DNA from 4 places in the Streptomyces sp. NPDC059499 genome. Region 1 is predicted to be linked to each of the others. Evidence: riboswitches for the same ligand, from Rfam matches in the RefSeq annotation. Region 1 holds a riboswitch; each other region holds the start of a gene.
What was found. Region 1 has a riboswitch for cyclic di-AMP ahead of ACFW9O_RS03290 (NlpC/P60 family protein). Riboswitches for the same ligand answer to the same signal wherever they lie in the genome.

Region 1 (7,236 bases):
GTCTCCGCGGTGCTGCGGAAGCTCCAGCTGTCCAACCGGCACGAGCTGACGCGGTGGGCGACGGCACGGCGGCTGGTCTGAGGCCGACCGGCAGTCGGGGGGCGGCCTGAGTCAGCGGCCCTCCGACTCCAGCGAGAGGTTGGTCTTCTCGCCGATCCTGCGGTAGCCGATGCTCGCGTAGATCCGTTCGACCTCGGGGCTTCCCGGCTCCAGCCAGACGGTGGAGCAGCCACGCTCGAACGCCGTCGTGGTCAGCCAGGCGGACAGAGCGGCGCCGATGCCTCGACGACGGAAGGCGTCGGCCACGGCGAGGCCGGCCAGTTCGCTGATGCCGTCGACGGGGACCGAGCAGCCTCCCGCTCCGGCGGGCTCGTCGCCGAGCAGGGCGAGCGCCGCGACGCCGTTACCGGCCACGGCATCGCGCAGCCAGGCGATCTCGCCCTCGTCGGGGCCGCCTTCGCCGCCGAATCCCGTGTGCTGGACCGAGGCGGCCGCGGTGAACTCCGCGTCGGTGACGGGTTCGGCCACGCGGAGCCCGTCCACCGGCTTCGGCGCCAGGAGTCCGGCCGGGGTGCAGGCCAGTACGGGGGCGTGGTGTTCCACGGTGAAGCCGGCGGCCAGCAGGGCCGGTTCGACGGCAGGGGCCCAGGAGGGCAGGAACTCCAGGCGCGGCAGCCGGTCCCGCTCCCGGAAGGCGGCGACGAGGTCGTCGATGTCCCCGGCGGTGGGCTCCGCGTCCTGGTCGGGGATGGCGTAGTTGGCGTACTTCAGTTCCCAGCCCGGGTTGTGGCGCACCGTGAAGGGGCCCACCCGGTAGTGGTCGGGGGAGCGGAGGGTGAGCGTTCGCGCGTAGTTCTGGACAGCGGTGTCCATCGGCACGGGGAGCCTTCTCTCTCTCGCTGGGCCGGTCGGCGCGGAGCCTATGCCACCCGGGTCGCTCCCGCGAAAGGCATTTCGGTGATCGGCGCGATGCGCACCGGAGCGCCGGGGCGGGGGGCGTGGATCATCTGTCCGCCGCCGATGTACAGCCCGACGTGTGTGACGCCCGAGTAGAAGAAGACCAGGTCGCCCGGGGCCAGTTCGGAGCGGGAGACGCGGCTGCCCGCGTTGATCTGCGTGTACGTGGTGCGGGGCAGCGAGACGCCGGCGGCACGCCAGGCGGCCTGGGTGAGGCCGGAGCAGTCGAAGGAGGACGGGCCGGTGGCGCCCCAGACGTACGGCTTGCCCAGCGCCCCGTAGGCGAAGTCGACGGCTTGAGCGGCACGGGCGTTGGGGGCGCTGACGGAGCCGCGCGGGGTGCTGCGGTCGGCCCGGACGGCGCTGCCGCCGTGCTGGGCGTCGGCGGAACGCTCGTAGTCCGCACGCTGGGCGGCCGTGAGGGTGGCCAGGAGCCTGCGGGCGTCGGCCAGCTTGGTGCGGACCGCGCTCCGGTGCTTCTTCAGCTCGGCCTGACGGTCCGCGAGCGCGGCGATCTCCTCGTCGGCCCGGGCCCGCAGCTGGGCGACCTCGGTGAGCTGCCTGCGGACGCCGTTGACCGCGCCGGCCTGCCGGTCCCCGGCCCGGTCCAGGTAGGAGGCGCGCTCCAGGTACTGGTCGGGGTCGGAGGAGAGCGCCAGCTGGACGGCGGGGTCGAGGCCGCCGCTGCGGTACTGCGCTGCGGCGAACGAACCGAGGGCGTTGCGCGCGGCGTTGAGGCGCTCCGTCCGGCGGGCGGCCTCGTCGCGCAGGGCGTCCAGGGACTTCGCGGTCGCGGTCGCCTTCTCCTTCGCGCCGTTGTACTGCTCGGTGGCGACCTCGGCCTCGTGGTACAGCCGGTCGACCTTGGACTTCACCTGGGCCGGGGTGAGCTGGGGCTCGGCCTGGGCGGCGCCCTCGAAGGCGGTCGCGGTAGCCGCCCCGGCGAGGGCCAGGGTGGCTGCGGTGCGGGCAGCAGGCCCGGTGAACGGACGCTGCTTGGGCTTGCGGTGAGCGGCTTTGCGTTGGGCGGCCACGGGGGCGCGGGTCCTTCCGTTCGACTGCCCGTCGGGGGGTACCGGCGGGCCCGCCGGTACCGGTGCCGGGCCACCACAGGGGGGAGTGGCCCGCCACCGGAACCTGGCGGGGTGACCGGGGTGCCGCCCGGTACGGGAGCGGCGGTGAAGAGTCGGTCACCTGGGAGGGACGCTAAACCCGAGGCACGGGCAAGAGTCGTAATGACAGCTATTGCCTCAATGTGACGTTTCGATCAACGCAAATGACCGGAAAAACCAGCTGTTGTCCGGCATTTCGCACGGGTCGCGAGCGAACTCATAGGGAATTAGTACCTAGCTGAAGACTGGTGATATGGCCGCCGCTACGCTGCGGCCATGGACGTACTCATCAATGCCTTCGTCGCCCTGCACATCATCGGAATCGCCTCCCTGCTGGGTGGGTTCCTCACTCAGATGAAGGCCATGGGGGAGGGTGCCGCGCGGTTCGGACCCGCCATGCTGCACGGTGCGCTGATGATGCTCGTCACGGGTTTCGCCCTGGTCGGGTTCAACCAGCTCGACGACCAGCCGGTGAACCACATCAAGATCGGCATCAAGCTGCTGATCCTGGTCGTGATCCTGGCGCTCGTCTATGTGAAGCGCGACGAGGAGAAGGTCGACAAGGGCGCCTTCATGGCGGTCGGCGGGCTGACGGTCGCCAACATCTTCATCGCCACACTCTGGACCTGACCGGGCAGTCGCAGGGGCCCGGTGTCCGCCGGGCGCCTGCGCGCCCGGGCCGTGACGGGCAGCCGTACGGGCCCGGTGTCCGCCGGGCCCGTGGGCAGTTCCGTCTGTGCGCTCCGTACCGCTACGCCGGGCGCACGCTGCCGTAGATCGGCATGTAGTAGATCGACTCCTCGCGCACGTTCGCGCCCGGCTTCGGCGCGTGGATCATCATCCCGTCGCCCTTGTAGATGCCGACGTGGCTGATGTCGTCGTAGAAGAAGACCAGGTCCCCCGGCTTCAGATCGGCGGTGGCCACCCGGGTGCCGACCTCGACCTGGTCCCAGGTGGTGCGGGGCAGGTCGACGCCCGCCGCCTTCCACGCGGCCTGCGTCAGCCCGGAGCAGTCGTACGAGGACGGGCCCGTCGCCCCCCAGACGTACGGCTTGCCGATCTGGTCCCGTGCGAAGGCCAGGACCTTGTCCGCCTTCGAGGCGTAGCTGCTGTCGGAGCCCGTGCCGGTGCCGGTGCCGGTGCCCGTCTCCTTCGAGGCCTCCTCGGCCGCCCGGTCCGCTTCCGCCTTCGCGGCGGCTGCCTGCTCGCGCGCGAGCTCCTCCGCCTTGCGCTTGGCCTCCGCCTCCTTCTTGCGCTCCAGCTCCGCGAGCCGCGCCTTCTCCTCGGCGGTCAGCTCCGACAGCAGCGTGCGCGCCTCGGCCAGCTTGTTCTGCACCTGCTGCTTGCTGGTGCGCAGCGTGGTCTGCGACTCGGTGAGCGTCTGCAGGCTCTCGGTCGCCTCGACCCGCTTGGTCGCCGCCTCGCTCTGCTGCGTACGGAAGTCGGCGACCGCCTTCTGCTGCTGGCTGGTCATCCGGGCCATCAGCTGGTCCTGGTCGAAGTACGACTGCGGGTCGTCCGCGAGGAAGAACGTGGCCGTGGGGGCTATCGCGCCGCTGCGGTACTGCGCGGCCGCGTAGTTGCCCAGTTCCCGGCGCGTCTCGTTCAGCTTGTCGGCGCGCTTGGCCGCGGCTTCGAGGAGCGCGTCGACCTTGGAGCGCTGCTGGGTGGAGGCCGTCTTCGCCTTGTTGTACTGCTGGGTCGCCGTTCCCGCCTGGCGGTAGAGGTCGTCTACCTTCTTCTGCACTTCCTCGATGCTGGGCTTGGGCTCCGCCGGGGCGGCCGTCGCGCTCTGTGTGGAGAGCAGGGTGACGGACGCGAGCGCCGCCGTCGTGAGCCCGACGGCAGAGGAACTGGTGCGCACACGGGTGCGCGGTTTGCGATGCGATGCCAAGGCCGGCATCTCCTTCCGTGGACCGCCTACCGGGTTAGCTGTCGGGTTCGGGCGGAACGGAAGGCTGCCCTACGGTCCAGCGGGACGGACCGATTCACCCCGGTGCTGCGTGTGGGTCCCCGGTTCCGGACTCCCGTGCGGGAGCGACGGATTCGGCGAGGGTGCCCGCGCGGCGTGGTTCGCCTCAAGGGGGTAACGGTCACCCGTCGGAGCACGCTAGCCAACCCGTGGCGTCCCTGTGAAGGTTGATGTTCGATATGCCCGATACATTTCCGTGACCTTTTCGGATTGACTGGTCCCACAGCGGGAACAACCTCTGAATCCCTACGCACTGTGGGCAATCCGTCTCGGTCCGCGCACGGATCTGGGCGTCGTGCGGAATGCGGCCCCGGGGTGTCGGTGCGGCCGCCTAGACTCGTCAGGCGATGAGCAGCCTCTTTGACGACAGTTTCCTGACCGGCCTCCAGCAAGCGGACGAGGGCCCCCCGCCACCTCCCGAGGACCACGCACCCGAAACGGTGCCCGAGGACCTCTTCGGGGGCGTCTTCGACGGGCCCCCGCCGCCGCGCGAGGCCTACTACCGCGACGGCGCCCCGCGCCCCGTCGTCGACTCCGCCGCGCTGCTCGACGGGCTGAACACCGAGCAGCGCGCCGCCGTCGTGCACGCGGGCTCCCCGCTGCTCATCGTCGCCGGGGCGGGCTCGGGCAAGACCCGTGTGCTGACGCACCGGATCGCCCACCTGCTGGCCGAGCGCGGGGTGCACCCGGGGCAGATCCTCGCGATCACCTTCACCAACAAGGCCGCGGGCGAGATGAAGGAGCGCGTCGAGCAGCTCGTCGGACCGCGCGCCAACGCCATGTGGGTCATGACCTTCCACAGCGCGTGCGTGCGGATCCTGCGCCGCGAGTCGAAGCGCCTCGGCTTCACCTCGTCGTTCTCGATCTACGACGCCGCAGACTCCAAGCGCCTGATGGCACTGGTCTGCCGCGATCTGGACCTCGACCCGAAGCGCTATCCGCCGAAGTCGTTCACGGCGAAGGTCTCGAACCTGAAGAACGAGCTGATCGACGAGGAGACCTTCGCCGGCCAGGCCGCGGACGGCTTCGAGAAGACGCTGGCCCAGGCCTACGCGCTCTACCAGGCGCGGCTGCGCGAGGCCAACGCGCTGGACTTCGACGACATCATCATGACGACGGTGCACCTGCTCCAGGCGTTCCCCGACGTCGCCGAGCACTACCGCCGCCGCTTCCGGCACGTGATGGTCGACGAGTACCAGGACACCAACCACGCGCAGTACACGCTCGTACGCGAGCTGGTGGGCCCGGCGGGCGAGGCCGACGCCCCGGGTGAGCTGTGCGTCGTCGGTGACGCGGACCAGTCGATCTACGCCTTCCGGGGCGCGACCATCCGCAACATCCTCCAGTTCGAGGAGGACTACCCGGACGCGAAGACGATCATGCTGGAGCAGAACTACCGCTCCACGCAGACGATCCTGTCCGCGGCCAACGCCGTCATCGAGCGCAACGAGAGCCGCCGCCCCAAGAACCTCTGGACGAACGCGGGCGCCGGGACACGGATCACCGGCTACGTCGCCGACACCGAGCACGACGAGGCGCAGTTCGTCGCCGACGAGATCGACCGGCTGACGGACGCAGGGGACGCGAAGGCGGGCGACGTCGCCGTCTTCTACCGGACGAACGCCCAGTCCCGTGTCTTCGAAGAGATCTTCATCCGCGTCGGGCTGCCCTACAAGGTCGTCGGCGGAGTGCGCTTCTACGAGCGCAAGGAGGTCAGGGACGTCCTGGCCTACCTCCGGGTCCTCTCCAACCCCGAGGACACCGTCCCGCTGCGCCGCATCCTCAATGTGCCGAAGCGGGGCATCGGCGACCGGGCCGAGGCGATGATCGACGCCCTGTCGATGCGCGAGAAGATCTCCTTCCCGCAGGCGCTGCGCCGCGTCGACGAGGCGTACGGCATGGCGGCACGCTCGTCCAACGCGGTGAAGCGGTTCAACACGCTGATGGAGGAACTCCGCACGATCGTGGAGTCCGGCGCCGGACCGGCGGTCGTGCTGGAGGCCGTCATGGAGCGGACCGGCTATCTCGCCGAACTCCAGGCGTCCACCGACCCGCAGGACGAGACCCGCATCGAGAACCTCCAGGAGCTCGCCGCCGTCGCCCTCGAGTTCGAGCAGGAGCGGGCCGAGGAGGAGGGGGCGGGCACGCTCGCCGAGTTCCTGGAGAAGGTCGCGCTCGTCGCCGACGCCGACCAGATCCCCGACGAGGACGAGGACGGCTCCGGCGTCGTCACGCTGATGACGCTGCACACCGCCAAGGGCCTCGAATTCCCGGTGGTGTTCCTGACCGGCATGGAGGACGGCGTCTTCCCGCACATGCGCGCGCTGGGGCAGGTGAAGGAGCTCGAGGAGGAGCGCCGGCTCGCCTATGTGGGCATCACACGTGCCCGTGAGCGGCTGTATCTGACCCGGGCCGCGATGCGCAGTGCGTGGGGTCAGCCCTCGTACAACCCGCCGTCGCGGTTCCTGGAGGAGATCCCGGACCAGCACCTGGACTGGAAGCGCAAGGGGCCGATGGCTGCTCCGGCGGGACCCACGTCGGGGATCACCTCGTCGCTGTCCTCGTCGCGCGCCAAGTCGGGGCCCTCGGGCTTCGCGACCCGGCGCACCTCGGACAAGCCGGTGGTCACCCTGGTGGTCGGGGACCGCGTCACGCACGACCAGTTCGGACTGGGAACGGTGACGGCGGTCGAGGGGTTCGGCGACCAGGCGAAGGCGACGGTCGACTTCGGGGACGAGCGGCCGAAGAAGCTCCTCCTGCGGTACGCGCCGGTCGAGAAGCTGTAGGACTCAGGTGGGGTTGATGCCGTGGCTGCGGAGCCACGGCGTCGGGTCGATCGCCGCGCCGCCACCGGGCCGCACCTCGAAGTGCAGGTGCGCGCCTGTCGAGTTGCCCGAGTCCCCGGCGTACCCGATCACGTCGCCCGCCTTGACCGAGCCCGACCGGATCCTGGTGGTGCTGAGGTGGCAGTACCAGGTCTCGGTGCCGTCGGCCGCGGTGACGATGGCCATGTTCCCGTAGGCGTTGTTCCACTGGGTGCGCACGGTGCCGTCGGTCGCCGCCATCACGGAAGTGCCGTACGCGACGGGGAAGTCGATGCCCGTGTGGACGGACATCCAGTTCACTCCGGCCTGGCCGTAGTACGCGCTGAGGCCGTGCTGCTTGACCGGGAGGACGAACTTGGGGCGGGCGGCC
Region 2 (7,236 bases), on a different contig from region 1:
TCCTGCCGGGCGTGGGCGGGTCGACGACCGAGCCGTCCTCGACGAGGTGGCGCTCGGTCATCCGTACGCAGCCGATGTCCACGGAGCGGGCCGCGCGGACGGAGTCGTCGCCGACGACGAACTCGGTGGAGCCTCCGCCGATGTCCACGACGAGATAGGGCTTCTCCAGATGGTCGCTGCCCGTCAGCTCCTTGGTGGCGCCGTCGAAGGAGAGCTGCGCCTCCTGGTCACCGCTGATGACCTCGGGCTCGACACCGAGGATGTCCAGGACACCCTGGACGAACACGGCACTGTTCTCGGCGTCGCGGGAGGCGGAGGTGGCGACGAAACGGATCCTCTCGGCGCCGAGCTCCTTGATCGCCGCGGCGTACTCGCGGCAGGCGGCGAAGGTGCGCTCCAGGGCTTCCGGAGCCAGCCGCCCGGTGCGGTCGACGCCCTGACCGAGCCGCACGATCCGCATCCGGCGGTCGAGTTCGGTGAAGCTGCCGGACACGGGGTCCGCGTCGGCGACGAGCAGGCGGATGGAGTTGGTACCGCAGTCGATGGCGGCAACACGGGTCATGGGAGCTCCTGTGGTCGTGGTTACGGGGGCTCCGCCCCCGACCCGCTCCTCCGTCGCAGGAGGGCCCGGCCCGTACGACCGAGCCCCTCCTGCCTGTCGAGGACCGGGGTGCGGGGCCGGGCCCCGGGGTGCGGGAGGTCAGGCCTCTTCGGAGCCGCACGGCGACACGCACGGACCCTTCGCCCACCACTGCGGCAGCATCGCGATGGCCTCGTCGCCCAGCGGGTTGACGCCCGGCCCCGCCGCCAGCGAGTGACCGACCAGCACGTGCAGGCACTTCACCCGGTCCGGCATGCCGCCGGCGCTCGGGAAGCCCTCCAGGACCTCGATGGCATCACGGCGCGCGATGTAGTCCTCGTGCGCGGCCCGGTACGCGGCGGCCAGCTCCGGGTCCGTCGTGAGGCGCTCGGTCATCTCCTTCATGACCCCGTTGGCCTCCAGCGTGCCGATCGCGGACGCGGCACGCGGACAGGTCAGGTAGAACGTCGTCGGGAACGGCGTGCCGTCCTCCAGACGGGGCTGCGTCTCCACCACGTCCGGGTTGCCGCACGGGCAGCGGTGCGCAATGGCGCGCAGCCCGCGCGGCGGCCGGCCGAGCTGCTGCTCGAACGCGGCGATGTCCGCCTCGGTGGGCGCGGTGGATTCGGTCTGCGGAGGGGGCGTGTCCATGCCTGCCTTGAATGTCATCGATCGGTCTGTGTGTACGGGAACGGGGTCAGCCGCGGTCGGCACTGTCGACGCCGTCCCAGAGGTTCGTGTGCCAGGGCCGGCCCGTCGCACCCGGTTCGCCGCGGCGCACCTCGGCCGCGTCCGGGTCGATCACCGTATAACCGGTCTCCCCGGGCATGACGTAGTGGAGGTGCTGGCGCGCAAGTCGCCGGATGTACGCGTCGTCCTTGAGCCGCGCCTTCTCGTCGCGCAGCTCCTCGGTCCGCCGGTGCGCCTCCTGCGTGAGCCTCTCCTGATCGGCGATCTCGTCGCGCTGGGAGATGTACTGCCTCATCGGGTAGGCGAGGGCGACGACCAGGGAGCAGACGATCAGGGCCAGGAACGCGGCCCTGCCGGTGAGCCGGGAGCGGCGGGCCTGGCGGCGGTTCTGGGAGCGGTACACGCGGGCCGCGGTCTGCTCCCCGAGCAGCCGCAGCCTGGTCGCGGTGGAGAACCGGTCGCGGTCCTTCCCGGCCATCTCGCCTCCCCATTACGCACGTCCGTCCCCGCACACGGTACGGGACCGAGTGCGGGGACGGACGGAGGCTGGTGCACCGAAGGGAGGCTCAGCTCCTGCTGCCGGGCTCTCAGCCCTCGAAGCGGAACCGCGGGAACGCGGAACGGCCCGCGTACACCGCGGCGTCGTCGAGGATCTCCTCGATGCGCAGCAGCTGGTTGTACTTGGCGACACGGTCCGAGCGGGCCGGGGCGCCGGTCTTGATCTGGCCGCAGTTCACGGCGACGGCGAGGTCGGCGATCGTGACGTCCTCGGTCTCACCGGAGCGGTGGGACATCATGCACTTGAAGCCGTTGCGCTGGGCCAGCTCCACGGCGTCCAGGGTCTCGGTCAGCGAACCGATCTGGTTGACCTTGACGAGCAGGGCGTTGGCCGAGCCCTCCTCGATGCCACGGGCCAGGCGCTCGGGGTTGGTGACGAACAGGTCGTCACCGACGATCTGCACCTTGCCGCCGAGCTTGTCGGTGATGACCTTCCAGCCGGCCCAGTCGTCCTCGTACAGCGGGTCCTCGATGGAGACCAGCGGGTACGCGGAGACGAGCTCCTCGTAGTACTCGGTCATCTCGGCGGCCGAGCGGGACTTGCCCTCGAACTCGTACGCGCCGTCCTTGTAGAACTCGGACGCGGCGACGTCCAGAGCGAGCGCGATGTCGCGGCCCGGAACGTAGCCGGCTTCCTTGACGGCTTCGAGGATCAGGTCCAGGGCGGCACGGTTGGACTCGAGGTTCGGGGCGAAGCCGCCCTCGTCACCGAGACCGGTGGACAGGCCCTTGGTCTTCAGGACCTTCTTCAGCGTGTGGTAGATCTCCGCGCCCCAGCGAAGGGCCTCGGAGAAGGACTCCGCGCCGATCGGCGCGATCATGAACTCCTGGATGTCCACGTTGGAGTCGGCGTGCGAGCCGCCGTTCAGGATGTTCATCATCGGAACGGGCAGCAGGTGCGCGTTCGGGCCGCCGAGGTAGCGGAACAGCGGCAGGTCGGACGCCTCGGACGCGGCGTGGGCCACGGCCAGCGAGACGCCGAGGATGGCGTTGGCGCCGAGGGAGCCCTTGTTCTCGGTGGCGTCGAGGTCGAACATCGCCTGGTCGATGAGGCGCTGCTCGGTGGCGTCGTAACCGACGAGCTCCGGGCCGATCTGCTCGATGACGGCGAGGACGGCCTTCTCGACACCCTTGCCGTGGTAGCGGTTGGGGTCACCGTCGCGAAGCTCGATGGCCTCGAACGCGCCGGTGGAGGCGCCGGACGGAACGGCAGCACGTCCCGTGCTGCCGTCGTCGAGGCCAACCTCGACCTCGACCGTGGGGTTTCCCCGGGAGTCGAGGATTTCCCTGGCTACGACGACGTCGATGGACGGCACGAGGCATCTCCTTCTGGGATATGACGCTGGTTGTGCAGGGTCACTGTGGCCTTGCGCCCCGAGCCTAACCGGCTCGGCCCCCTGCGTCGGCCGACCGCCCGTCCCCTGGGACGAAAAAGGACCCAAGGGCCTGCATTCCGGGCAAAGGTCCAGAAATCTACTGGCCAGTAACCACAATAGTTGAACGATCTCGCACCCGGTGCGCCCCTGCGGCACACCGCGGAAACGACCCCGGCCCGGCGCACACGGGGGTGAGTGCGCCGGGCCGGGAGAGAACGCGTCGGGTGCCGCCGGACACCCTTCCGCGGTCCTGAAGCCTTCGGGGAGGAGAGACCCGGGACTACTTCAGGTGGAGCTGCTGACCCGGGAAGATCAGGTCGGCGTCCTCGACGATGTCGTCGTTGAGCTTGAACAGCTTCTCCCAGCCGCCCTTGACCTTCTTCGCGTCGGCGATCGTGCTCAGGGTGTCGCCGGCCTTCACCTTGTACTCGCCGTCACCCTTCTTGACCTTGTCGCCGGTCGGGGTCGTGACGGTCTTCGACGCCTCGGGGGCGGTGCGCTTCTCGCTGCGCGTGGTGGGCTGCTCGGCCTTGCGCTCCGGCTTGGCGGCCTTCTCGGCGCCCGTCGCGGAGGCGTCGACACCCGGGTCCACGCCGTCGTTGGTCAGGCCGCCGGCACCGGCGCAGGCCCAGGCGCCCGGGCCCTGGAGGTCGAGGAGCTTCTCGGCTGCGGTGATCTGCTGTGCCTTGGTGGCCAGGTCGGCGCGGGCGGCGAACTGCGTACCGCCGGCGGCTGCCCAGCTGGACTGCGAGAACTGCAGACCGCCGTAGTAGCCGTTGCCCGTGTTGATGGACCAGTTGCCACCGGACTCGCACTGCGCGACGGCGTCCCACGTGGCGACGGAGGCGGCGGAGGCGCCGGTCGCACCCATCAGCGGGACGGCGACCGCGGCACCGGCGACGCCGGCCAGGGTGGCGATACGGACGGCCTTGGACGGGCGACGGTGCTTGCCCTTGCTCGAAAGCAGCATGGTTCTCCTCACCGACGCCTACGAGGTGAGCTGTCGGGTTCGGGCCTGTGAGTTGCCCGGTCGCTCGCACTGGCAAGCGACTTCACCCCTAGCCGGCCCTCGCCCGTCTTCCGACGGCCGGGTCCGGCACTTACCTGGGTCCCCCGCTCCTGCCTACGGCGCTTTACGCGTCGAATCCCTTCGGCCGACGGCAGGATTCGGCGTGACGGTCGAAGGTGCCCGCGGTGCGAGCGGTTCCGACCGTAAACATAGGCAACCCCCACATTCAAAGATGGACATCACGGACAATCAGCCCTTACCCGCATCAGCCGAAGGCTCGTTTTCGCAGGTCGGAGGCATCGTCGGCGAATCAGGCGGGCGAGAAGCGTGAGTTGACGCAAAGAGACCCATGTCTCACTTAGACATAAGTGGACATAGGCCTCTGAACTGCCCCCGAATTTGGGGTGTTTTCCCGAATTGGATCAGTTGCCGACAGCGGCTTCCGCACCGGCCCCGGCGGTCTTCTCGTCCGCCTTGGCGCCCAGGTCGAGACCCAGGTCGAGGTTCTGTCCGGGAAGGATCAGGTCCGGGTCGGAACCCAGCTCGTCCTTGTTGGCCTCGTAGAGCGCCGTCCAGCCGCCGGGCAGTTCCTGCGCGTCCGCGATCGCCCAGAGGTTGTCGCCCGTGCGAACGGTGTAGGTTCCGTCGCCGCCGTCGCGCGCGTCGGCGTCACCGCGCGACGCGTGCCGGCCGGACTCGCGCCCGTCCGTCGAGCCCGTACCGGCGCTCGCCTCCGGGGCCGGAGTGCCGCGGTGCTTGCCGCCCGGCGCTTCCGTCGAGCCGTCAGAGGTCTTGGACGCCTCGGGCGAGGGAGAGGAGTCGGACTTGTCGGATCCGTTCGACTTGTCGGCCTTGCCGGTTTCGCCGCCTCGGTTGTCCGTGTTCCTGTTCCCGTTGTCCGACGCATCGGACGAGGGGGTGGCCGACGTGTCGCCGGACGGGGTCGCGGTGTCCGACGGCTCGGTGGTCGGCTCACTGCCCGGGTCGACACCGGGGAGCGTGTTGTCGAGCGCGAGCCCGGAGATCACCGCGCAGCTGGCCCACGCCGTCACCCCCTGGTCGTCGAGCACCTTCTCCGCCACGGATATCTGCTGCGAGCGGCTGGCCAGGTCGGCGCGGGGCGCGAACGCCGTGCCGCCGTAGGCCGACCAGGTGTCCTGCGAGAGCTGCAGGCCGCCGTAGTAGCCGTTGCCGAGGTCGGCGCTCCACATGCCACCGCTCTCGCACTCGGCGACCCGGTCCCAGGTCGAGGCGTCGGCTGCGTGCGCGCCGGTCGCGCCGAGCAGCGGGATGGCGATGGCCGACCCTGTGACGCCTGCGGCGACGACGATGGCGGGTGCCTGCCGAGGGCGACGGTGTCTGCCGTTCGCGGAGCCCATGGGATTGCCTTCCGTGTGACTGACGTGTGACTGGTGAGTCGAACGGTGAACCTAGCCGTACTCGAACGTGTGTCACAAGTCGATGCAGCGGAGATCACGTGAAAGTCACAGAGTTGACAGAGTGTCACTTTTTTCGGAGCGGTGTCCGGGATCGAACTCCACAGGAAGAGTGCGCAGTCCACGCATGATGAGACCGCCCCGCCATCGCAAATCGGTAGGTTCCGCAGCGAGTCGCAGGTCAGGAAGGCGTCGCAGCAGCGTCGCCAACGCCGCCTGACCCTCCAGCCGGGCCAGCGGAGCACCCAGGCAGTAGTGGATGCCGTGCCCGTACCCGAGGTGCTGATTGTCACTCCGTGCGAGATCCAGCGTGTCCGCATCGCGGAATCGCTCCGGGTCCCGGTCGGCGGCGGCCAGCACCACGAGAACGGGGTCCCCGGCCTCGATGCGCTGCCCGCCCAGCGTCACGGGTTCGGTGGCGTACCGCCAGGTGGCGAGCTCCACCGGCCCGTCGTACCGCAGCAACTCCTCGATCCCCGTGGCCAGCAGCTCCGTCTCCCCGGCCTCGATCGAGCGCTGGAGCAGCTCGCGTTGTTCCGGGTTGCGCAGCAGGGCGTAGGTGCCGTTGCCGATGAGGTTGACCGTGGTCTCGAAACCGGCGAACAGCAGGATGAAGGCCATCGCCGCGGCTTCGTTCTCGGTGAGGTGCTCGCCGTGGTCACTTGCCCGGATGAGTCCCGAGATCAGGTCGTCGCCGGGGTTCTCCCGTTTGCGGTGGATGAGTTCGGCGAGGTAGCCGCGCATCTTCTTGACCGACCTGGCCACCCCGCCGCGCGGACCGCCGCCGTGCCTGATCATCATGCCCGCCCAGTCCCGGAAGTCGTCCTGGTCCTCCGGGGGCACCCCCAGCAGGTCGCAGATCGCGTAGATGGGGAGGGGGAAGGCGAAGTCGTGGATGAGGTCCGCCTTCCCCTCCTCGATGAACGTGTCGATGAGGCGGTCCGTCAGCTCCTGCACGCGCGGCGCGAACTCGGCGACCCTGCGCGGGGTGAACGCCTTGGAGACGAGCCGGCGCAGCCGGGTGTGGTCCGGCGGGTCGATGTTCAGGAGGTGCGTCATCAGGTCCGCCTTGCGCTCCCCCGGGATGCCCGTCTTCCCCTTCGCGTTCGCCGACCCGGCGTGGTGTGCCGGGTTCTTGGAGAGCCGGGTGTCGGCGAGGGCCTGCTTCGCATCCGCGTACCGGGTCACCAGCCAGGCCTCGACACCGCTGGGCAGCGCGGTGCGGTGCACGGGGCTGTGCTCGCGGAGCCAGGCGTAGGCGGGGTACGGGTCGGTGGCGAACTCCCACGTGAAGAGTTCGGGCGCTGCGTCCGGTGCTGTGCCGGGCGCGGGGGTGTCGGCGGGGCTGTCGTTCACTCCTCGACGTTATCCGGAGCGCCCCCGTGCCCCTCCACCGCCCGGATCGCGTCCCGGTAGGTACGGGCAGCGGCCCTGAGGGCCGCCTCCGGGTCCGTGCCGTCCTGTTCCGCGCGTACGGCGAGGGCGAGGAGCCGGTAGCCGACCGAGTCGTCCTCCGGGAGCGCGACGTCGAGCCCTGCGGTACGGGCCCGGCTGCCGAGCTTGGCGGCCAGGGCGAGAGCGGGCTGG
Region 3 (7,236 bases), on a different contig from region 1:
TGCGCGAGGCCCTCGACGTGGATGACGCGCCGACCGTGATCCGCTTCCCGAAGGAGTCGGTGGGGGAGCCGGTCGTGGCCATCGGCCGGATCGGCGGCATGGACGTCCTGCACCGGGCCGACGACCCCGACGTCCTGCTGGTGGCGGTCGGTGTGCTCGCCCAGGTCTGTCTGCACGCGGCCGACCTGCTCGCGGGAGCCGGAATCCGGTGCACGGTCGTCGACCCGCGCTGGGTCAAACCGGTCGACGCACAACTGCCCGCGCTGGCCGCGCAGCACCGGCTGGTGGCCGTGGTGGAGGACAACAGCCGGGCAGGCGGCGTCGGTTCGGCCGTCGGGCAGGCACTGCGGGATGCGGGAATCGACGTACCGCTGCGGACGTTCGGCATCCCCGAGCAGTTCCTGGCGCACGCCAAGCGGGGTGAGGTGCTGGCCGATATCGGGCTCACTCCCGTGGAGATCGCCGGACGGATCGGTGCGGCGCTCGCCGGCCGGAAGCCAGGGTCGGAACACGTGGTGCCGAGGGAGAACAGGCCATGAAGGACGACGGACCCAAGGGCTTCGATCTGGCGCGGCTCCTCGCGGAACGCGGTGCCGAGCGCTACGAGCTGCATGCCAGGCATCTGAACCACCAACTGCCGCGCATGCTCCGCACCATCGGCTTCGACAAGGTCTACGAGCGGGCCGAGGGCGCGTACTTCTGGGACGCGGAAGGCAACGACTACCTCGACATGCTCGCCGGCTTCGGCGTGATGGGGCTCGGCCGGCACCACCCCGTCGTACGCAAGGCCCTGCACGACGTCCTCGACGCCTCGCTCGCCGACCTCACCCGCTTCGACTGCCAGCCGCTGCCCGGACTCCTGGCCGAGCGGCTGCTGGCGCACAGCCCCCATCTGGACAGGGTGTTCTTCGGCAACAGCGGCACCGAGGCCGTCGAGACCGCGCTGAAATTCGCCCGCTACGCCACCGGAAAGCCCCGGATCCTCTACTGCAGCCATGCCTTCCACGGTCTGACGACCGGCTCGCTCTCGGTCAACGGCGAAGCGGGGTTCCGGGACGGCTTCGCACCCCTGCTGCCCGACACGGCGATCGCCCTCGGCGACCTGGATGCCCTGCGCCGCGAGCTCAAGCGCGGGGACGTGGCCGGCCTGGTGGTGGAGCCGATCCAGGGCAAGGGGGTGCACGCCTCGCCGCCGGGGTTCCTGCGGTCCGCGCAGGAGCTGCTGCACCGGCACAAGGCGGTGCTCATCGTCGACGAGGTGCAGACCGGACTGGGCAGGACCGGCGACTTCTACGCGTACCAGCACGAGGAGGGTGTCGAACCCGATCTCGTCTGTGTGGCGAAGGCGCTCTCCGGCGGATACGTGCCGGTCGGCGCGACGCTCGGCAAGGACTGGATCTTCAAACGCGTCTACTCCTCCATGGACCGCGTGCTCGTGCACTCGGCGAGCTTCGGCTCCAACGCCCAGGCCATGGCGGCAGGGCTCGCGGTCCTCGCGGTGATGGAGGACGAGGAGACGGTCGCGAACGCCCGCCGCACCGGTGACCTGCTGCGTGAGCGGCTCGCCGCGCTCGTCGGCCGCTACGAGCTGCTGCACGAGGTGCGCGGGCGCGGGCTGATGATCGGGATCGAGTTCGGCCGGCCCTCCTCGCTGAGACTCCGCAGCCGTTGGACCATGCTGCAGGCGGCCAGGAAGGGCCTCTTCGCCCAGATGGTGGTCGTGCCCCTGCTGCAGAAGCACCGGATCCTCACCCAGGTCTCCGGCGACCACCTGGAAGTGATCAAGCTGATCCCCCCGCTGGTCATCGGTGAGCGCGAGGTGGACCGCTTCGTGGCCGCCTTCACGGCCGTCATGGACGACGCGCACAGCGGGGGCGGGCTGATGTGGGACTTCGGCAGGACGCTGGTCAAGCAGGCTGTCGCCAACCGTTGATGCTTTGCCTCGGAGGCAAGAAATTTGCCTCCGAGGAAAGATCCTGGCCCAATGGAGTCATGAATCCTCCTGACGGAGGGGCGGCCGACGAGCTGCCCGGAATCGCGCCGCGCCTGCGCGACCTGCGCCGCAACCGGGGTCTCACCCTGGAGACCGCCGCCCGGCGGGCCGATCTCTCCCCGGCGCACCTCTCCCGGCTCGAGACGGGCCGCAGGCAGCCCTCACTGCCGATGCTGCTCGGGCTCGCACGTATCTACGGTACGACGGTCTCCGAGCTCCTCGGAGAAATGCCGCCCGAGCGTGACGCCATCGTCCGCGGCGGCCCGTTCGCGGGCGCTCCGGGCGGCGCGCCCGGAGGGACCCCGGGAAGAGCTCCGGGCGCCGGCCCGGGTGGTACCTCGGGTGGTGCTGAGGCCGACGGCTGGATGTACCAGCAGGCCGGTGGCTCCGGCCGGGCGATGCAGGCGTTGCGGGTCCGGGTCCCCCACGGGGCCCAGAGTGATCTCGTACGCGTGCACCCGGGCGAGGAATGGCTGTATGTCCTCGACGGGCGGCTGAGGGTGGGTCTGGGGGAGACCGTGCACGACCTCGGGCCGGGGGACAGCGCGCACTTCGACTCGCTCACCCCGCACCGGATCGCGGCGCTCGACCGCGGGGGCGCCGAGCTGCTCTTCGTCCACACCCTGCTGCAGAGCCCCTCGGCCGAGCTGTGCCTGGGCAACGGGACGCACCTTCGCTGACCACGCACGCCCCACCGCACCTGCCGCACACCTCGGCCCGAGAGCCGAAAGAGAGGACTGCCATGTCCGATTCGGAGCACTACGACCCGCTCACCCCGCGCCCGCGGGAGACCAAGGACACGCAGGAGCGGAAGATGCCCCGGGGTGTGGTCATCCGGCTCGTCGCCTATCTGGTGGCCGGCCACGTCGTCGCGGCCTTCCTCTTTCTCCTGTTCACCGTGGCGGGCAAAGGCTGACCGCCTGCGCTACGCCTTCTCGACGAGGCGCTCGCGCAGCCTCTCGCGGGTCTCGGGCGCGAGCTTCAGCCCCTCGCTGAGGTAGCGGTCCGTGCCGCCCCAGGTCTCCTCGATCGCGGCGAAGGCGGCGGCGAGGTAGTCGGAATGCGCGCCGAAGAGCGGGTTGAGGAGCTCCAACACCTCGTCCGACATCCCCGCCGACGACGTGTCGCTGCGCCGCACCTTGTAGCGGCGGTGCGCGTCGTTGGACTTGAGGTAGTCGGCCTCGACGGCCTCCTTCTCGACGCCGACGGCAAGCAGCGATACCGCGATCGACAGGCCGGCCCGGTCCTTGCCCGCCGCGCAGTGCATCAGCGCCGGCACGCTGTCCTCGGCCAGCGCGTGCAGCACCCTGCTGTGCTCCGCGGTGCGGTCGGTGATGATCGACCGGTACGACGCGATCATGCGGGCCGTCCCCTTGCCGTCGGCGAGGATCGAGCGCAGCTGCTGGATGTCGCCGTCGCGCACCAGTCGCCAGAACTCGGCGCCGTCGGCCGGGTCGGAGAGCGGAATGCTGACATTCCGGACACCAGGCAGTTCCACGTCGAGACCGTCGAGCTTGTGGTCGGCGGCGTTGCGGAAGTCGAAGACGGTGTGGAGGCCGAGTCCGGCCAGGAATGCCGTGTCCGTCTCGGTGGCGTGCGCCAGGTGGCCGCTGCGGTAGAGGCGCCCGTGGCGCACCCTGCCGCCGTCCGTGGTCGGCAGACCGCCCACGTCGCGGAAGTTGCGGACCCCGGTCAGCTCGACGTCTGTCGACGGAACCTCTGGCAGCTGCTGCGTCACAAGGACTCCTGGAGTGTCTGGCGTCGGCGCCGCTCGCCGACGGGGGCACGCCCGCGACGATACGACATGGATTCATCGGGCAATCGTTTCGCCCTTCGATGCCTTCCCGGCCGGGGTGACCGGCGGCCCGCGAGCATGACATGTCCGTATTAGTGCATTTAGCAGAACATGCCCCGCTTGCGCGGGAGATGGGGTGTGGCAGGTGAGCGGGATCATATCCGTGACGGTGTGTGGCGAAACTGCCGAGAGGTAATCCTTACGCCGTGCGGAAAGCCAAGATCCGTAATCCACGGAGTGTGACCGGAATTCGGAACCGGAATTGAATCGCCCATTCCGGTACGCAACCGGTGGCTTGTTCCCGGCGTCCTGACTCGCTTACGGTCACGGTCAATCCGGACGGAACGCCAAATCCTGCCGCCGCCCGGAATCCGCACCGACTCACGTGTGGCAGGAGCGGGGGAACCAGGTAAGCCGCCGACCGGAGTGATCCGGAACGGCTTGGGGTCAAGACGCGCTCAGCGCGGCCGGGCATCTCCAGTCCGAACCCGACAGCTCACCTCGCAGGCGCCGGAGAGGAATTCCCCATGCCCGCAAAGGGTAAGCACCGTCGTACGAAGGCCAGCCCGATCTCCCGCGGCGTCCTCGCCGCAGGGACCGGCGGCGCCGTCCTCGCACTTCCGCTGATCGGCGCCACCGGCGCGTTCGCCGCCGAGCAGTCCGCGCCCGCCGCCAAGCCGGCGGCCGCCAGTGCGGCCCACCACGCGCCTGCCGCCTCCGTGGCGAAGAAGCACGGCGCCACCAAGACCTACTCCGTGGTCGCCGGTGACTATCTGGCGAAGATCGCGGCCGAGAAGAAGGTCAAGGGCGGCTGGGAGAAGCTGTACAAGGACAACCGTGAGGTCGTCGGCGACAACCCGAGCCTGATCTTCCCGGGCATGAAGCTGACCCTCGGCGTCAAGGCATCTGGCTCCACCACGGAGTCCGCGCCTTCCAAGGCCGCCCCCTCCAAGGCCGCCCCCTCGAAGGTGAAGTCGGCCCCGAAGGCCGCCGCGCCGGCCGAGAAGGCGTCGACGGCCACCGACGCCGCCGACTCCACCGGTGCTTCGGAGAGCAACAGCTCCGGTTACACCACCCCGGTGGCCAACGGTGGCGTCTCCACCCAGTACCGCGTCGCCGGCGCCAGCTGGTCCAGCGGCTACCACACCGGCTCCGACTTCCAGGCCGCCTCCGGCACCAGCGTCCGGTCCATCGGCCCGGGCACCGTGGTCTCCGCGGGCTGGAGCGGTGCGTACGGCAACGAGGTCGTCATCAAGCACGACGACGGCATGTACTCCCAGTACGCCCACCTGTCGTCGCTCGGCGTCTCGGCCGGCCAGACCGTCACCGGCGGCCAGCAGATCGGCCTCTCCGGTTCCACCGGCAACTCCACCGGTCCGCACCTCCACTTCGAGGTCCGTACCGGCCCGAGCTACGGCTCGGACGTCGACCCGATCGCCTACCTGCGCTCGCACGGCGTCTCCATCTGACGCAATCAGGCGGCTCGGTGAGCCCAAGAGGGGCGGTGCGCGGCGGCGCACCGCCCCTCTGCTTATTCCGGCTTTACCAAAACCTGACCGGGTGGTCTATCTCACCACCCGTCAACCCCTTATTACGGTCGCGTAGGTCACATTCGAAGGTGCAGGATATGCGCTTGTGGCAGACGATTCGAGAAACAAACAGCGAGGCACCATCGGGTCGTACGCAGCGATTGGCGACAGCTTCACCGAGGGCGTCGGAGACCCTGGCCCCGACGGGACGCTCGTCGGCTGGGCGGACCGTTTCGCGGTCATTCTGGCGGACCAGCTCCCACTCCCCGATGCAGCGGGCGGCCCCGCGGACGGCCCGCACGGGAACTTCCGGTACGCCAATCTCGCCGTACGCGGACGCCTCCTCGACCAGATAGTCGAGGAGCAGGTCCCCCGCGCCAAGGAGCTCGCACCGGATCTGGTGAGCTTCTGCGCGGGCGGCAACGACATCATCCGGCCGGGCACCGACCCGGACGACGTGGCCGAACGCTTCGAGCGCGCGGTCGCCGACCTGACCCGCTCGGTCGGCACCGTCATGATCACCACCGGCTTCGACACCCGCGGCGTTCCGGTGCTCCGGCACCTGCGGGGCAAGATCGCCACGTACACCGCCCATGTACGGTCCATCGCCGACCGCTACGACTGCCCGGTCCTGGACCTGTGGTCGCTCCGGTCCGTGCAGGACAGGCGTGCCTGGGACAACGACCGGCTGCACCTCTCGGCGGAGGGACACACCCGGGTCGCGCTGCGCGCCGCCCAGGTCCTCGGCCTCGACGTGCCCGCCGACCCCGACCAGGTGTGGCCTCCGCAGGTGCAGCGCGGGGCACTCGAGGTGCGCCGCGACGACATGGCCTGGGCCCGCGAGTACCTCGTACCGTGGATCGGCCGGCGCCTGCGCGGTGAGTCCTCCGGTGACCACGTCGAGGCCAAACGCCCCGACCTGCTCCCGCTCTGAGCACCTCCGGGCGCACTGATCACACGCGTTGCGACGCCCGTGATCAGTGCGCTCGGCGCACCGTTCGCTCAGCGGGTGATGACGGGGAGGGAGCGCCGGGGTACCGCTCCACGGAGCGCGTCCGCGGTAGGTACCCGTACCGGGCCGGCGGGTATCCGCTCCAGCACGCCGCCCGCGAAGACGTCGTACAACGGCAGCGTCTCCAGGTGCACATAGCCGATGTGGCAGTCGCACACGTCGAGAGGACAGCCACGCCGAGCCAATGAGCGCCGGAAGCTGCCGTCGTAGAGGTTGCCGAGCTCGGCGGGGACGAAGTGACAGCGGCGCACCGTGCCGTCGCCGTCCACCGAGACGACCGACTCACCCGTCCGGCAGGGCAGCCCGACCGAGCGGTGCGGATGCCGGCTGTACGGGAACAGGGGGTCCAGCGCCGTCCAGCGGTCCGCCTCCTCGTCCGTGTAGGTGTGCCCCTCGGCGGCGTTGACCCAGAGATAGACCTCAGCGGGCAACGCCTCGCGCAGCCGCCGGGCCTCGTCGAGATGGGCGTCCAGCCCCACGACGCCGACGCTGTGCCGGACCCCGAGGGCGGTCAGCTCCCGGCACCTGCCGAGGAACCGCTCGTACGGCGTCTGGCCCGGGTGGTACGTGCACCACAGGGCGACCTTGTCCCGCGCCGCGTCGGCCAGCCAGCCGGTGCGGCAGCTGAGATTGGTCTGGATGGCGACCCTGCCGATGTGCGGGAGCCGGGACAGCTCGACGAGGGCGTGCCGGTACCAGGACCGGACCAGCCCCTCGCCCCACGGTGTGAAGAGCACCGACAACCGCTCGCCGGTCTGCGCGGCGGCCCACGCCGTGAACCTCTCCAGCGCCGCACGGTCGGCCCGCAGCTGCTCCCCGCTGTCCCGCCGCTTGGCGAACGGGCAGTAGGGGCAGTCGTAGTCGCACGACGCCAGCGAGCCCCGGTAAAGGATCGTCAGGTCCGCAG
Region 4 (7,236 bases), on a different contig from region 1:
GCGCGCAGGGTGGTGAGCCGGTAGCCGCGTTCGAGGAACAGTTCACGAGCCGCCGAGACGATCGACTCGCGGGTGGGCGGATTGCCGCGTGGGCGGCCCCGGGTGCGGGCGGAGGCGGGGGCGGCGTTATTCATCAGCGTTGAGCCTGCGTTTCGCGGTCGGCACAGTCAAGGGCGTTCCGGAAGCCACACCAAGGGATGGCCCACACCATGCGTATCGCAGTCTTCGGCGCCAACGGACCGACCGGGCGCCACCTCACCGAACAGGCCCTCGCGGCCGGCCACGAGGTCGTCGCCGTGACCCGCCGCCCGGGTTCCCTCCCCGCACGGCCCCGCCTCACCGTGGCGGTCGCCGACGCCACCGACCCGGAGGCCGTCGACGCCGCGATCGGTGGGACGGACGCCGTCCTCTCCGCGCTGGGCGCACGCTTCTCCAAAGGGAGCATCACCACGTACTCGGCGAGCGCCACCGCCCTCACCCGGGCCATGGCCCGCCACGGCGTCAAGCGGCTGCTCACCGTCAGTTCCAGCATCGCCGACCCCGACTGGCGGCCCACCGGGGCGCACTTCTTCAACCATGTGCTCGACCCACTGGTCAACCGGCGCCTCGGCCGCACCCTCCACGAGGACATGCGCCGCATGGAGGCCGTGATCCGCGGTACGGACCTCGACTGGACGCTCGTCCGCCCCTCGGGCCTCTTCGAGCACCCCGCCGTCACCCGGTACCACACCGCCGAGACCAGCGCCGACGGCGTCTTCACCGCCCGCGGCGACCTCGCCGCGAGCATGCTGCGCGAGCTGGAGGAGCGGCGGTACGTCCGTACGGCCATGGGTGTCATCACCACTGCCGTGAGACCGAACATCGCCAAACTCATCTGGAACGAGGGCGTGAAGAAGAGGTGAGCCGGCCGACTGCCGGACTGCCGGCCGCCGCAGCGGCGTTCCTCGCCCTGCCCCGCACGGCCACGCTGACCACCCTCCGCCCGGACGGGACCCCGCACGTCACGCCCGTCCGCTTCACCTTCGACGCGTCCGCCGGTCTGGTCCGGGTGACCACCTGGGCGGGAGCCCGCAAGGCCCGGAACGTGGCGGCGGGCGATGCGGCGGCCCGTGTCGCGCTCTGCCAGGCGGACGGATTCCGCTGGCTCACTCTCGAAGGCCGGGCCGCCGTCACCGACGACCCCGCCCGCCTGGCCGAAGCCGTTCGCCGCTACACCGTCCGTTACCGCGCGGCCCCACCCGACCCGCCGGACCTGGTCGTCGTCGAGATGGCCGTCGACCGCGTCCTGAGCCTCAATCTCTGAATCCCCCGTACAGAAAGCGAAGTGACACCGCGATGCCCACCCTTCCCGTCCTCGATTCCGTCCTTCACTACCGCGAGTCCGGCGACCCGGACGGGCTGCCGTTCGTCTTCCTCCACGGCAACCCCACCTCCTCGCACCTGTGGCGAAACGTCCTGCCCGGCGTGGCCGCGCCCGGCCGTCGTCTCCTGGCCCCCGACCTCATCGGCATGGGCGAGTCCGGCAAGCCCGACCTCGCCTACTCCTTCGACGACCACGCCCGCTACCTCGACGCCTGGTTCGACGCCCTCGGCCTCGCCGAGGCCGTCCTCGTCGGCCACGACTGGGGCGGTTCGCTCGCCTTCGACCGCGCAGCCCGCATCCCGGGCAGCGTGCGCGGCCTCGCTTTCACCGAGACGATCATCAAACCGCTGATCGGCGACGAATTCCCGGCGGCGGCGAGGGAGTTGTTCACTCTTCTGCGCACACCCGGCGTGGGCGAGGAGATGATCCTGGAGAAGTCGCTGTTCATCGACCGGCTCCCGGAATCGCTCGCCACCCCACTGGACCCTGCCGATCTCGAGGTCTACCGCCGCCCCTTCCCCACCCCGCACAGCCGCCGCCCGATCCTGGCGTGGACGCGCATGATGCCGCTGGACCACGAACCCTCCGACGTCGTGGCCCGCGTCGAGCGTTACGACGCCTGGCTGGCCGCCAGTCCCGAAGTCCCCAAGCTGCTCGCCGCGTTCGACCCCGGTCCGGGCGCGATGACCGACCAGAGGGCCGTCGCCTGGTGCGAGGAGAACATCGCAGGTCTGGAGGTCTCCCGCCACGGACCGGCCGGCCACCACTCCCCGGAGGACCACCCCGCGGACCTGGCCGCGGCGATCAGCACCTGGGCCGACCGCCACGGGCTGGCACGCCCGTAGGCGTCCTCTCCCACCAGAAGGTGCACGCGCCTCGCTCACCACCCACCGTCGAACACCCGGACTACGGATCGGGAGGTCGCCGCGAGGCCGTTCAGACTTCGAACGGTTGTCCCGTCAACGGCTGCACCGATGGCCCCCGATGCCGGACACGCCCGATGCGCAGATCAATTTTCCTCGCTCGTTCGGCGTAGACCATCCCCCTCACGGGGGACAGCTCAACTTGCGCAGTACGCGCGGACCCTGAGCGGAATTCACTGTTCCGCTGCTGGTACGAGGCCGGTCACGCAGCGTCGCCTCAGCTTCGGTCCCACCCCGTCCACCCGAACGGATCAGCCGTGATGACTCTCACAAAACGACCTTCAGCGCGGAAATCCGGCAGCCCGTGAGTAAAGATCCCTGGGACGACAAGCCCCCGCCACCGCGACGGGGCGGTCCGGGCGGACGCCGAGTCCTGCCGCTGTCCGGATGCCTGGTCGACAGAAGTGGATCGGCAGGAGTGGAGGACCCGAGCACAACGGGTCGACGGGATTTCCCGTCGACCCTCGGGGTGAAGCCGCCAAGTGCGGCCGGGCAACTTCGCCAGCCCGAACCCGACAGGTCATCCTTCACAGGCGGCTGACGAAGGGTTGCGCATGACTGCGCAGGTTCATGTCCCGTCTCTTTTCGCCCGGGTCGGTACGGCCTCGGTTCTCACATTCGCTGTAGGCACCACCATGCTCGCCCCCGGCCTCGTCAACGAGGCCGAGGCCGCTGCCCACTCGACGAGGGCGCTCAATATCGCCGCCTCGAAGAAGGGATCGCCCTACAGGTACGGCGCCAGCGGCCCCCATCGCTTCGACTGTTCGGGCCTCACGCTCTACTCGTTCAAGAAGGCGGGCAAGAAACTCCCCCGCACGGCCCAGCAGCAGTACAACAAGACCCGCCACATCTCCTCGTCGCAACGGCGGCGCGGCGACCTGGTCTTCTTCCACGCGGGCCGGAGTGTCTACCACGTGGGCATCTACGCCGGCGGCGGCAAGATCTGGCACTCGCCGAAGACCGGGGCGGTGGTCCGGCTGGAACGGATCTGGTCGAAGAGCATCTGGTACGGGCGGGTCCGCTGACGGCGGCCGCGCGGGCGCATCCGGTTTCGGCCGGAACCCCCGGCTGACACCGCCGTCAGCGGTTCCTGCAGGGCCTGCCGGGGGCCGGCGCTGCCGAGTCAGTGCAGCAGGGGCCCGGTCACCAGCACGAGCCCCAGCGCGGTGAGCGCCGCGCCGCTGCCGCCCTCGATCGCGCGGGCGGTACGCGGCCGGCGCAGCCAACGGCCGAGGCGGTCCACCAGCAGGGCCACGGCCGGGAACCAGAGGAGCGCCAGCACCACGACCACTGCCGCCAGCAGCAGGGTTCTTGGAAGCGGCGGCTGCCCCTCGGGGACGAACTGGGGCAGCAGGCTGAGGAAGAGCACGGGCGCCTTCGGGTTCAGGGCGTTGGTCAGGAAGCCCTGGCGCAGTGCCCGTACCGGCCCCAGCTCGGTTGCGGGCGCCTCATCCGGTGCGGAGGCGCCCGCAACCGCCCGCCGCCGGACCGCGTACAGGGCGCTCACCCCCAGGTAGAGCACGTAGGCGCCACCGAGCAGCTGCACGGTGCGGAACAGGACGGGCATCGTCACCAGCACCGCCGCGAGTCCGGCGACGGCCAGCGCGGTGTGCACGAGCAGTCCCCCCGCGACCCCCAGCGCCGCAGCCATCCCTGACCGGCGCGAGGCGAGGGCGTTGCGTACGACCACGGTGAAGTCCGCGCCGGGCAGGGCGACCATTCCCGCGGCGACCGGGACGAAGGCGAGCAGTTGTGCGTCCATGGGTACACCCTGACCCGGCCGGCCCTTTAGCGTGTACTTGCAATCTTCTGGGTCTGCCAAAAGGAATGCTTTATGTACGATCCGACGCGGCTGGCCGCACTGGTGGCGGTCGCCGAGGCCGGTTCGATCACGAAGGCGGCCGCGAGGCTCGGTTACACCGCGCCCGCCCTCTCCCAGCAGCTCGCGAAACTGGAGCGGGAGGCAGGAGCCGCGCTGCTGGTGCGCCACCATCGCGGGGCCCGTCTGACGGCCGCCGGTGAGCTGCTGGCCGGGCGTGCCCGACGGGTCCTGGACGAGATGGACCAGGCGCGGCACGAGCTGGCCCGGCTCGCGGGACTGTCGGGAGGGCGGCTGCGGGTCGGCACCTTCACCACGGCCGGTATTCATCTGCTGCCGCCGGTGCTCAGTGCGTTCCGGCGTGCCCACCCGGACGTGGAACTCACCGTGACGGAGTACGAGCCGCCCGGCGGGGTCGCAGCCGTGGCCGCGGGTGAGGTGGATCTGGCGCTGACCCATGCGTACGAACCGGCTGTCGCCGATCCGCTGCCCTCCGGGGTGTCGTCCGAGCCGCTGCTGGTCGAGGAGCTCGTACTGATCACAGCCGTGGGGCAGGCGCTGTCCGAGGGCGGCGGCAGGCTCCCGGTGACCGAATTGGCAGGCCGTCCGCTGATCAGCAGCGCACCCGCGCATCCGCCCCGGCGTGGGGTGGAGCGCGCACTGGCCGACGCCGGGGCGACACCGGCCGTGGTGTGCGAGTCCCCCGGCTACGCGCTGGTGTGCGCGCTGGTCAGCGCGGGCGTCGGCGTGGCCGTGGTGCCCGAGATGGTCGCGTCGATGTCCGCGACACCGGTCGCCGTGCGGCGCCTCGACCCCTCCGCCTTCCGCCGGACGATCTCCGTGGTGCACCGCGGCGACCGGTCGACGGCCGCGGCAGCGACACTCAGGGCTCTGCTGCGCAGCGGCTTCGGCCGCGCCGCGGGGGCGCGGTGACGTCAGGCCTGAGCGGGCACCACCCACGGGAGCGCGATCGACACGGTCTTGCCGCCGTCCGGGGTGGGGCTGACGCTCAGCCGGCCTCCGCATTCCTTGGCGAGGGCCCGGATGATCACCATCCCGCGGCCGTTGTCCTGCTGGACCGCGGCGGGTAGCCGTTGGGGCCAACGGGGGTGACTGTCCGTCACTCCCAGATAGAGCTCGACGTCCCGGTCGAGGCGGAGGTCCACCGTGAAGGTGGGCGACTGCCCGAAGGTGTGCTGGACGGCGTTGGTGGCGAGCTCCGAGACGATCAGCCGGATCGTGTCGGCTGCGTCGGTCCCGTCGGGAAGGCCCCAGTCGGCGAGAACTCCGGCCACGTACCTCCGGGCTCGGGAGACCGAGACCGGGTCGCTCGGCAGAGTGACGGTTGCTTCTTGATGGTCTGCCATGGCGACGCCGTCCCTTTCCCGCCCTGACCGACCTGCGATCGGCCTGGATTGTGCTTCGCGCCAGATTGCCACTGATGCCGCCGTCTGTAACGGCAATCCATCAAGATATGCATATATCTGTCGCCCAATACGGTGAACTCTGCCCCGGAAGCCGTATACGGGCGCAACACTGGCCCCCTTCCGAGCCGGACCCGGTACGGGCCGGCTCCCCGCAGAGCGGAAGGAGGCCGGCATGCGGCACGGCCCAGCGGTACGCCGACGCAAGCTCGGGGAGGAGCTGCGGAGTCTGCGCCACACCACGGGACTCACGAGCCGGGAGGCAGCCCGTCTGCTGGGCTGGCACCAGTCGAAGGTGAGCCGGATCGAGACGGGTGCGAGCGGAGTGACTCCCAGCGATGTGACCCGGTTACTGGATGCCTACGACGTGGACGACGTTCACCTCCGGTCCCTCCTGGAGGCGCTCGCGGGCTCGGCGGGCGGTGGGGGCACCGGGTGGTGGCACGCCTACCGGGGCCTCATCCCACCCCAGTACCGCGACTTCATCAGCCTGGAGTCCCAGGCCGGAGCCGCCCGCACGCTGGAGACCTCGGTGGTTCCGGGGCTGCTCCAGACCGCGGGCTACGCACGGGCGGTGACCCGGTCCTCGCTGGACGGGCTGCCGCCCGGGCAGCTGGACTCCCTGGTGGAGGTCCGGCTCGCCCGCCAGGGGGTGCTGTACGCGCCGCGCCCGCTGCAGTTGAGCGTCGTGCTCGACGAAGCCGTGCTGCGGCGCGAAGTCGGCGGCCCTGAGGTGATGAGAGAGCAACTCGACCATCTGGCACATGCCGCTCAACTGCCTCACGTGCACATGCAGTTACTGCCGTTCGAGGCCGGCAGCTATATCGGCCTCACGGGGCCTTTCGTTATCTTCTCCTTCCCGAACATTTCTGATCTGGATGTGGTCGTTCTTGACCATCTGACGAGTAGTCTCTACCTGGAGCGGAGAGAAGACCTCGAGGCGTACAGCTCGGCCTTCCGCACGATGCAGGCTCACGCGCTGTCGCCCGAGCGATCGCTGGACCTCATTGCCGCAGTCAGCCGCGGCGACTGACCGGACCTACAGACTGCCCGAGGGGGGCACGATGTCCGACCGTCTCGCACGACACCGTCTCGAAGCGCACGCACCGCGGTGGCGCCGCAGCAGCCGCAGCACCGGAATGAACAACTGCGTGGAAGCTGCCCGGCTCGGCGCAGGGCAGCTCGCCGTACGCGACTCCAAGGACGTGGACCTGCCGCCGCTGCGCTTCTCGGCGACGGCCTGGACCTCCTTCGTCGCCGGGCTGGGTGACCGCCGGGTCAGCTGACCCCGGAGGGTGCCGATGCCACGATCGTGGCCACCGCGGTCGCGATCTGCTCGCGGCTGAGGTCTGCCCGTGCGGTCAGCCGCAGCCTGGAGATCCCGTCCGGTACCGACGGGGGCCGGAAGCACCCGACCGCGAGACCGGCCGTGCGGCAGTCCGCCGCCCAGCGCACCGCATCCTCCGCGGACGGCGCGCGGACGGAGACGACCGCCGCGTCGGGGCGTACCGCTGTCAGACCTGCCGCGGTCAGCCGGTCGTACAGGTCGACGGCGACCGCCCGGGCCCTGTCCGCCCGTTCCGGTTCTCGGCGGAGCAGCCGCAGTGCGCCCAGGGCCGAGCCTGCCGCCGCCGGCGCGAGACCGGTGTCGAAGATGAACGTACGGGCCGTGTTCACCAGATGGTCGATGACCCGGGCGGGGCCGAG

Region 2: another riboswitch for cyclic di-AMP. It lies ahead of ACFW9O_RS14575 (transglycosylase family protein); the one in region 1 lies ahead of ACFW9O_RS03290 (NlpC/P60 family protein).
Region 3: another riboswitch for cyclic di-AMP. It lies ahead of ACFW9O_RS27190 (peptidoglycan DD-metalloendopeptidase family protein); the one in region 1 lies ahead of ACFW9O_RS03290 (NlpC/P60 family protein).
Region 4: another riboswitch for cyclic di-AMP. It lies ahead of ACFW9O_RS18930 (C40 family peptidase); the one in region 1 lies ahead of ACFW9O_RS03290 (NlpC/P60 family protein).

The regions. Positions count from the first base shown of each region.
Region 1 covers NZ_JBHYTT010000001.1:704,698-711,933, reverse strand. The annotation lists gene ACFW9O_RS03310 (response regulator transcription factor) at 1-81, shown strand, start outside; gene ACFW9O_RS03305 (GNAT family N-acetyltransferase) at 112-873, opposite strand; gene ACFW9O_RS03300 (NlpC/P60 family protein) at 921-1,991, opposite strand; gene ACFW9O_RS03295 (hypothetical protein) at 2,346-2,699, shown strand; gene ACFW9O_RS03290 (NlpC/P60 family protein) at 2,821-3,972, opposite strand; cyclic di-AMP (ydaO/yuaA leader) riboswitch at 3,971-4,131, opposite strand; gene pcrA (DNA helicase PcrA) at 4,389-6,827, shown strand; gene ACFW9O_RS03280 (M23 family metallopeptidase) at 6,831-7,236, opposite strand, start outside.
Region 2 covers NZ_JBHYTT010000005.1:96,533-103,768, forward strand. The annotation lists gene ACFW9O_RS14555 (exopolyphosphatase) at 1-562, opposite strand, end outside; gene ACFW9O_RS14560 (DUF501 domain-containing protein) at 701-1,231, opposite strand; gene ACFW9O_RS14565 (septum formation initiator family protein) at 1,278-1,748, opposite strand; gene eno (phosphopyruvate hydratase) at 1,858-3,144, opposite strand; gene ACFW9O_RS14575 (transglycosylase family protein) at 3,485-4,174, opposite strand; cyclic di-AMP (ydaO/yuaA leader) riboswitch at 4,175-4,345, opposite strand; gene ACFW9O_RS14580 (transglycosylase family protein) at 4,636-5,592, opposite strand; gene ACFW9O_RS14585 (cytochrome P450) at 5,698-7,005, opposite strand; gene ACFW9O_RS14590 (nucleoside triphosphate pyrophosphohydrolase) at 7,002-7,236, opposite strand, start outside.
Region 3 covers NZ_JBHYTT010000013.1:153,985-161,220, forward strand. The annotation lists gene dxs (1-deoxy-D-xylulose-5-phosphate synthase) at 1-539, shown strand, start outside; gene ACFW9O_RS27170 (aspartate aminotransferase family protein) at 536-1,933, shown strand; gene ACFW9O_RS27175 (helix-turn-helix domain-containing protein) at 1,993-2,673, shown strand; gene ACFW9O_RS27180 (DUF6126 family protein) at 2,736-2,909, shown strand; gene ACFW9O_RS27185 (tyrosine-protein phosphatase) at 2,919-3,731, opposite strand; cyclic di-AMP (ydaO/yuaA leader) riboswitch at 4,153-4,311, shown strand; gene ACFW9O_RS27190 (peptidoglycan DD-metalloendopeptidase family protein) at 4,316-5,257, shown strand; gene ACFW9O_RS27195 (SGNH/GDSL hydrolase family protein) at 5,424-6,251, shown strand; gene ACFW9O_RS27200 (STM4011 family radical SAM protein) at 6,320-7,236, opposite strand, start outside.
Region 4 covers NZ_JBHYTT010000007.1:215,080-222,315, forward strand. The annotation lists gene ACFW9O_RS18910 (TetR/AcrR family transcriptional regulator) at 1-134, opposite strand, end outside; gene ACFW9O_RS18915 (NAD(P)-dependent oxidoreductase) at 210-902, shown strand; gene ACFW9O_RS18920 (pyridoxamine 5'-phosphate oxidase family protein) at 899-1,303, shown strand; gene ACFW9O_RS18925 (haloalkane dehalogenase) at 1,300-2,208, shown strand; cyclic di-AMP (ydaO/yuaA leader) riboswitch at 2,665-2,838, shown strand; gene ACFW9O_RS18930 (C40 family peptidase) at 2,841-3,311, shown strand; gene ACFW9O_RS18935 (LysE family translocator) at 3,410-4,048, opposite strand; gene ACFW9O_RS18940 (LysR substrate-binding domain-containing protein) at 4,121-5,038, shown strand; gene ACFW9O_RS18945 (ATP-binding protein) at 5,041-5,472, opposite strand; gene ACFW9O_RS18950 (helix-turn-helix domain-containing protein) at 5,705-6,562, shown strand; gene ACFW9O_RS18955 (DUF397 domain-containing protein) at 6,594-6,815, shown strand; gene ACFW9O_RS18960 (8-amino-7-oxononanoate synthase) at 6,808-7,236, opposite strand, start outside.